One region of the Mesorhizobium sp. 43Arga genome, then DNA from elsewhere that is predicted to be linked to it. Evidence: predicted binding sites of a transcription regulator. Region 1 holds the regulator's gene; the other holds the start of a gene.
What was found. The regulator PhoB, encoded in region 1, activates phosphate uptake and scavenging genes when phosphate is short. The targets are predictions, from matches to a motif close to TGTCATNNANCTGTCAT.
Positions count from the first base shown of each region.

Region 2: the regulator PhoB is predicted to act here: its motif matches at 1,953-1,969, upstream of ACWGS8_RS25325 (LTA synthase family protein).

Region 1 is NZ_JBSKBO010000001.1:412,239-415,748, forward strand. Features, by position in the region: gene pstB (phosphate ABC transporter ATP-binding protein PstB) at 1-237, shown strand, start outside; gene phoU (phosphate signaling complex protein PhoU) at 263-970, shown strand; gene phoB (phosphate regulon transcriptional regulator PhoB) at 990-1,679, shown strand; gene ACWGS8_RS02035 (ROK family protein) at 1,692-2,942, opposite strand; gene xylF (D-xylose ABC transporter substrate-binding protein) at 3,217-3,510, shown strand, end outside.
Region 2 is NZ_JBSKBO010000008.1:119,116-122,625, reverse strand. Features, by position in the region: gene ACWGS8_RS25325 (LTA synthase family protein) at 1-1,947, opposite strand, end outside; gene fabD (ACP S-malonyltransferase) at 2,193-3,140, shown strand; gene fabG (3-oxoacyl-[acyl-carrier-protein] reductase) at 3,200-3,510, shown strand, end outside.

The DNA.
Region 1 (3,510 bases):
CCGGCCTCGGCGCTCGATCCGCTGTCGACCGCCAAGATCGAGGAACTGATCGACGAGCTGCAGGCCGACTACACGATCGTCATCGTCACCCACAACATGCAGCAGGCGGCGCGCGTCTCGAAGCAGACGGCCTTCATGTATCTGGGCGAACTGGTCGAATTCGACCGCACCGAAAAGATTTTCACGTCGCCTCGCGAGAAGCGCACGCAAGACTACATCACTGGCCGCTTCGGCTGATCGCACGCATACGAGGACCAGGATCATGGCCGAACACACAGTCGCAGCCTTCGACGAGGATCTCGGACAGATCAGCAGGCTGATCAGCGACATGGGCGACCTTGCCGGTTCGATGGTCGGCGGCGCCACCAAGGCGCTTCTGAACTCCGACAATGCTCTCGCTCAGCGCGTCGTCTCCGACGATGCCATCATGGATGCGCGCCAGCGCGAACTCGACGACCGCGCCATCACGCTGATCGCCAAGCGCCAGCCGATGGCCGACGACCTGCGCCATGTCGTAGGCTCGATCCGCATGGCCGGCGACCTTGAACGCATTGGCGACCTTGCCAAGAACATCGCCAAGCGGGTCGGCACTGTCGGCCTCAGCGCCACGCCGCGCGACCTGTCGCATTCCATCGACGCCATGGCCCAGCTGGTGCTGATCCAGGTGCAGGGGGTGATCGAGGAGTATGCGGCGCGTGATGCCGCGGCCCTGGCGAAGCTGCGTGCCGACGACGAGCGGATCGACGTCAAATACACCTCCGTCTTCCGCGAACTGCTGACCTATATGATGGAAGATCCGCGCAACATCACGGCCTGTACGCATCTGTTGTTCTGCGCCAAGAATCTCGAACGCATCGGCGACCACGTGACCAACATCGCCGAGAATGCGTACTATGTCCTGACCGGCACGCAACTGCCCGCCAACCGTCCAAAACAGGACGAGACGGCGATGTCGGCGCCGGTGGCCTGAGCTCAGGGGTAACCAATCGATGATCGCACCACGCATCATGGTGGTGGAGGACGAGGAGCCGCTGGGTGTGCTCCTCCGCTACAATCTGGAATCGGAGGGTTATCAGGTCGAGGTGGTGACTCGCGGCGACGAAGCCGAAATCCGCCTGCAGGAGAACGTGCCCGATCTCCTGGTGCTCGACTGGATGGTGCCGGCGGTGTCCGGCATCGAGCTCTGCCGGCGCCTACGAATGCGGCCCGAGACCGAGCGGCTGCCGATCATCATGCTGACCGCGCGGGGCGAAGAAAGCGACCGGGTACGTGGGCTCTCCACCGGCGCCGACGACTATCTGGTCAAGCCGTTCTCGACGCCGGAATTCATGGCTCGCGTCAAGGCGCTGCTGCGCCGCGCCAAGCCGGAAGTGCTGTCCAGCGTGCTCAAGGTCGGCGATATCGTGCTCGACCGTGAATCGCACCGGGTCTATCGCAAGAAGAGCGAGATCCGGCTAGGGCCGACCGAATTCCGCCTGCTCGAATTCATGATGCGGCATCCCGGCCGCGTGTTCTCACGCAGCCAGCTGCTCGACAATGTCTGGGGCGAGACGATCTATATCGACGAGCGCACCGTGGACGTGCATGTCGGCCGGCTGCGCAAGGCGGTCAACAATGGCCGCATGCCCGACGTCATCCGCACCATTCGTGGGGCGGGCTACGCGATCCGCGAGGATTGAGCACGACCTGACTCAGGCGACGTTTTTCTTCGCGGCAAGGCCTGCTTTCGTTTGCACGCCCGGCGCGAAAATCTCCTGGTCGACGAAGGTCAGGGCGCGCATGGCGCAGCCTTCGCGGATCAGCGGCAGTTCGTTCGGCTCGGTGTCGAAGGAGATCGACTCCGAATGCTGGCCGCCGGCGGTCTGGGCAATGGCCTCGCGCAACGCCGGCTCGATCAGGTCGAAGGCGGCGGCGCTGACGCCGACCATGGCCACGGGCGCGGGATCGATCAGCGCAAACAGGCTGCCGAGGCCGTAGCCGAGTGCCTCCCCGGCCTTGCGATAGGCTTCGCGCTCAGGCCCGTCGCGTTCGCGTGCCGTCGCGGCGAGCGCCCGCATCTGCGCGTCGCTGACATCGGCAACCGGCTCGGTGTCCTCGCTGAGCTGCCTGGCGTTGCGCCAGATGGCATAGTTGCCGGCATAGGCCTCGACGCAGCCACGCCGCCCGCAGCGGCAGAGCGCGCCGCCGGGCCGATGGATCATATGGCCGAACTCGCCGCCCGAGGAATGGGTGCCGGTGAACAGCTCGCCCTTCAGCACCAGCCCCATGCCGATACCGTGCGAAAGCAGGATGGCGATGAAGTCGTCGCGATAGCGCTCGGGATCGCGCCAGCGCAGCGCCACCGCCATCATATTGCAGTCGTTTTCCATGGTGGCGGGGATGCCGAACTCGGCTTCGAGTATGTCGGCGAAGGCGATGTCGGTCTGCGGGGTGATCGGCGACCAGAGCATTGCCCGGGCCTTGGTGTCGGTGATGCCCTGGATCGCCAGCGCGATACGGGCGACGCTGCGCACATCGATGTCGGGATCCTCGAGACGCCGCCTTACGATGGCCACGCATTCGCCGATCAGCGCCTCGCGCGACATGGTCAACGTGTCCAACCGGCGCTGTTCTTCCGATATCACCTGGCCGGCATAGTCGATGACGGCGACCGACAGGAAATTCAGCGACAGCACCACGGTCATCACAGTCGCGGCCTCGGGGTTGAGGCCGAGGCCGACCTGCGGCCTGCCGCGCTTCAGCGCGCCGGCCTCGCTGGGCCTGCCCTCGGCCAGGATGCCTTCGCCGATCAGGTCGGAGGAAATGGCCGATATGGTCGAATGGCTGAGGCCGGTGGTCGCGGCGATCTCGGTGCGCGAGGGCCGGCCGGCCCGGCGCACGGCCGCAATCACCATGGCGCGGTTGCGCCGGCGCAGATCGTCGTGGCGGATTCCGACCGACATGCTTTTTCACATCCTCCCGATCGCCGCGGTTCTTCCGGTCCTCCCTCGAACGCTGCCGGCGACACGATCAAATACTGGCAGAAGCGGCCAGTCCTGTCATTTATTTATTCCGAGGCTCGAAAAAAAATCAGAAGGACATCAAAATCCCTCAGAATCGTTGTTGACAGCGTTCCGGTGTTGGATCAGTGTTTTTTCGAGGCTCGAAAAAATAGAGCCTTTGTGCCGGCCTTCGGGCCAGTTTGGTCGCGCCATACGCGGCGCAGGGAGGAATATCATGAAGAGATTCACAGCCGCCATCCTGGCGGGTGTCGCCATGTCGCTGACGCTTGCGTCGGTCGCGCAGGCGAAGGACAAGGTCATCGGCGTTTCGTGGTCCAACTTCCAGGAAGAGCGCTGGAAGACCGACGAGGCCGCCATGAAGAAGGCCATCGAGGCCGCCGGCGACAAGTACATTTCCGCCGATGCGCAGTCCAATCCCGGCAAGCAGCTTACCGATGTCGAGAGCCTGATCTCGCAGGGCGCCAATTCGTTGATCATCCTGGCGCAGGATGCCTCGGCCATCGGCCCG
Region 2 (3,510 bases), on a different contig from region 1:
GACAACCTTGTCCACCGTCTCGGGGAAGAAGTCGGGCGCCGCGTGGCGCTTGCCGAACATCATGTCGTACTGGATGAGCCGGAAATCGCGGATCGCCGGGTCGATCTCCTTCTGGCGCGACCAGTCGGGCTTGGCCTCGCCGGACGGCGTCAGCAGCAGGTTGCGGTCGACGACGCGGTAGCGTTCCCGCATCTCGCCCAGGAAGCCCGTATAGTAAGGATGGGTGATGCCGGCGGCAGTCAGGATATGATAGGGCAGGAATGCCGGGCTCACCGTGCCGAGGTCCGCGACCGGACCGGAACGGTTCGACCAGATGATCAGTGGCGTTGCGTGATGGTCAAGGGCGGCTTGCGGTGTCGGCTCCTTGCGTGGCGCGACATTGTCCTTCAGGAAGCCGGTCTCGACATAGACCGGCCCAAGCGGGGGCAGATGGTCGCCGAAGAAGGCGATAATCGTCGGCCGTTCCCGCTTCTTGGCCCATTCGATCAGCCGCTCAAGGCCGCGATCCGCGTCGGCTGAACCCTCCGCATAGCTCAACAGCGAGTCGCGCGCCCATTGGCTGATCGGCGCCTGCACCGCGTGGGTCGGGTTGTAATAGCGGTTCGGTTCATAGGGGCCATGGTTCTGCAGGCTGACCGCGAAGAAGAACACCGGGTCGTCGCTGGCGTCGGCTTCGCGGATGATCTCGTCGGTCATCGCCGCGTCGGATGCCAGCGGTCCGCGCTTTTCCATCGGCGGCAGCGTCTCTTCCGACTTGAAATCGTTGAAGCCGAAATCGGCGTAGACTGCGCCACGGTTCCAGAACCAGTTGGTGCCGGGATGGATGGCACGCGCCCTGTAGCCCTCGCTCTTCAGGAAGGTGGCCATCGAAGGCGTCGGCGTGCGCACATATTGCTGGTAGGGGATGCTGCCAGCCGGCAGGAAAGCGTTGGAAAAGCCGGTCAGCGCCTCGAATTCGATGTTGGCGGTCATGCCGCCGAATTCAGGCGAGAACATCGAACCGGAACGCAATGCCCGCACGGTGGGAATCGGATCCGGCGTGATGGTGACGCCGGGCAGCCTGGTCGGATCCCAGAAGGATTCGCTCATGACGATAATGATGTCGGGCTTTTCCTCGGGCACAGAAGCCGTCATCTGCGGCCGGTCGATCGCCGCGATCGCCTTGTCCGTGTAGCCCGGCGGCGCCGAGACATGCGCCATTGGCACGTTGAGCGCGAAGGCGAGCGCAAAGCCGTTGGAAGCGTAGTTTTCCTTCTGGTCCCACATGATCGGGATGATCTGCAGCCGGTCCCGGGTCCAGGAGAAGGTGGCATAGTCCATGATCGAGACGAAGAAGGCGAGCAGCGGCACCGCCAGCGTCAGCCGCGCAAGGCGGCCCTTGTGGCTGAGTGCGGGAACCTTGCGGCGCCACAGCCGCCAGCCATAGACGAGCAGCGACAGGCCGGCGATGATGCCGACGACCATGGCGAGCGCGGTCATCGGCCGCTCACGCACCAGAAGCGGCAGCAGCGCAAAGATCTGGCGAGCGTAGAGAAAGTCAGTCGGGTAGAGCGGATCGCCGAGATAATGCGATTTCTGATGGCCGACAAAGGCCAGCGCCAGCGTCAAGGGCGCGACGATCATCAGGCTCTGATGGCTGCGTCCCAGCAAGGCGTCGAGACCGATGAGGATCAGCGCGAACACGACGATGGTCGTCCAGCCCGGCTTGAGCGGCTGCAGGAAGAAAGAGATCGTGCCGGCAACGTCACCGCGCACGATCAATTCGATGGCAAACACCAGGATGGCAGAGATTACGAGGCTGATCAGCCCGTAACGGACGACCGGCCATCTCCGGCCCGGCAGATAGCCGGTGGACGGATCGTCTTCCAGGAATTGAGGCACGGCTTTACCCGCGCGTTTCGAACTCTTTGCCACTTTAACTTCCCACCCGGCGACAACCCAAGTCACGCGATTGTCATATAATTGTCACGCAAAGCTAGCGCCTGTGGTGGAAATAAGAAGAGCCAGCAAACGAATCGTGAGCGGTTTTCATCAGGAGTGATCGCCAAAAAGTCTTTTGGAACAGGCACTCGGCGCACGGTTCGGAGCTGGGGCCGGGTTGAACCGGGCTTGACTTGGCGGCCCGCCTTGCGCCACAGGCAGGGAAAATTCGTGTTATCAGGCAAGTAAAACCAGTCTTCGGGAGCCCTCGCATGGCCGTCGCATTCACCTTTCCGGGACAAGGCAGCCAGGCTGTCGGCATGGGCAAGGACCTCGCCGATGCCTTTCCCGAGGCGCGCAGGGTCTTCCAGGAAGTCGACGACGCGCTCGGCGAGAACCTGTCGAAGCTGATCTGGGAAGGTCCGGAGGAGACCTTGACGCTGACGGCCAACGCGCAGCCGGCGCTGATGGCGGTTTCGCTGGCGGCGATCAGGGCGCTGGAAGCGGGCGGTTTCTCGCTGAAGGGCAAGGTCGCCTATGTCGCCGGCCATTCGCTGGGCGAATATTCGGCCCTTGCCGCGGCCGGCTTCGTTTCCGTCGCCGATGCTGCTCGGCTGCTGCGCATTCGCGGCAACGCCATGCAGGCGGCGGTGCCGGCCGGCGAGGGCGCCATGGCGGCGATCATCGGACTGGAGCAGCCAGATGTCGAAGCCGCTTGCACCGAGGCCGCTCAAGGGGCCGGCAAGGTCTGCCAGATCGCCAACGACAATGGCGGCGGCCAACTGGTCATTTCCGGCGCCAAGGCCGCGGTCGAGCTGGCCGCCAAATTGTGCACCGAAAAGGGCGCCAAGCGGGCGCTGATGCTGCAGGTCTCGGCACCCTTCCATTCGGCGCTGATGGCGCCGGCTGCCAATGTCATGCGCGAGGCGCTCGCCGGTGTAACGAAGCATGCGCCGGCGGTGCCGGTGGTGTCCAACGTCACGGTGACCCCGACCAGCGATCCCGACGAGATCGCCCGGCGCCTGGTCGAGCAGATCACCGGCCGCGTGCGCTGGCGCGAAACGGTCGAATGGTTCGGCGCCAACGGCGTCACCACGCTTTACGAGATCGGCGCCGGCAAGGTGCTGTCGGGCCTGGCACGGCGGATCAACCGTGACATTGCCACGTCAGCCATCGGCACGCCGGCCGATGTCGAGGCCGCGCTGGCCGCATTCGCATAATCCACTGGCGATTTGACCCTACCCGTGTGAAGGGTGTTCTCTCAGATCAGGAGACGAAAATGTTCGAACTGACCGGCCGCAAGGCGCTCGTCACTGGCGCATCGGGAGGCATCGGCGAGGCGATTGCCCGCGTGCTGCATGCGCAAGGCGCCATTGTCGGCCTGCACGGCACCCGCATCGAGAAACTGGAGGCCTTGGCAGGCGAACTCGGCGATCGGGTCAAGCTGTTCCCGGCCAATCTGTCGAACCGCGACGAGGTTAAGGCGCTCGGCCAGAAGGCGGAGGCTGATCTCGAAGGCGTCGACATTCTGGTCAACAATGCCGGCATCACCAAGGACGGCCTGTTCGTACGCATGTCGGACGCCGATTG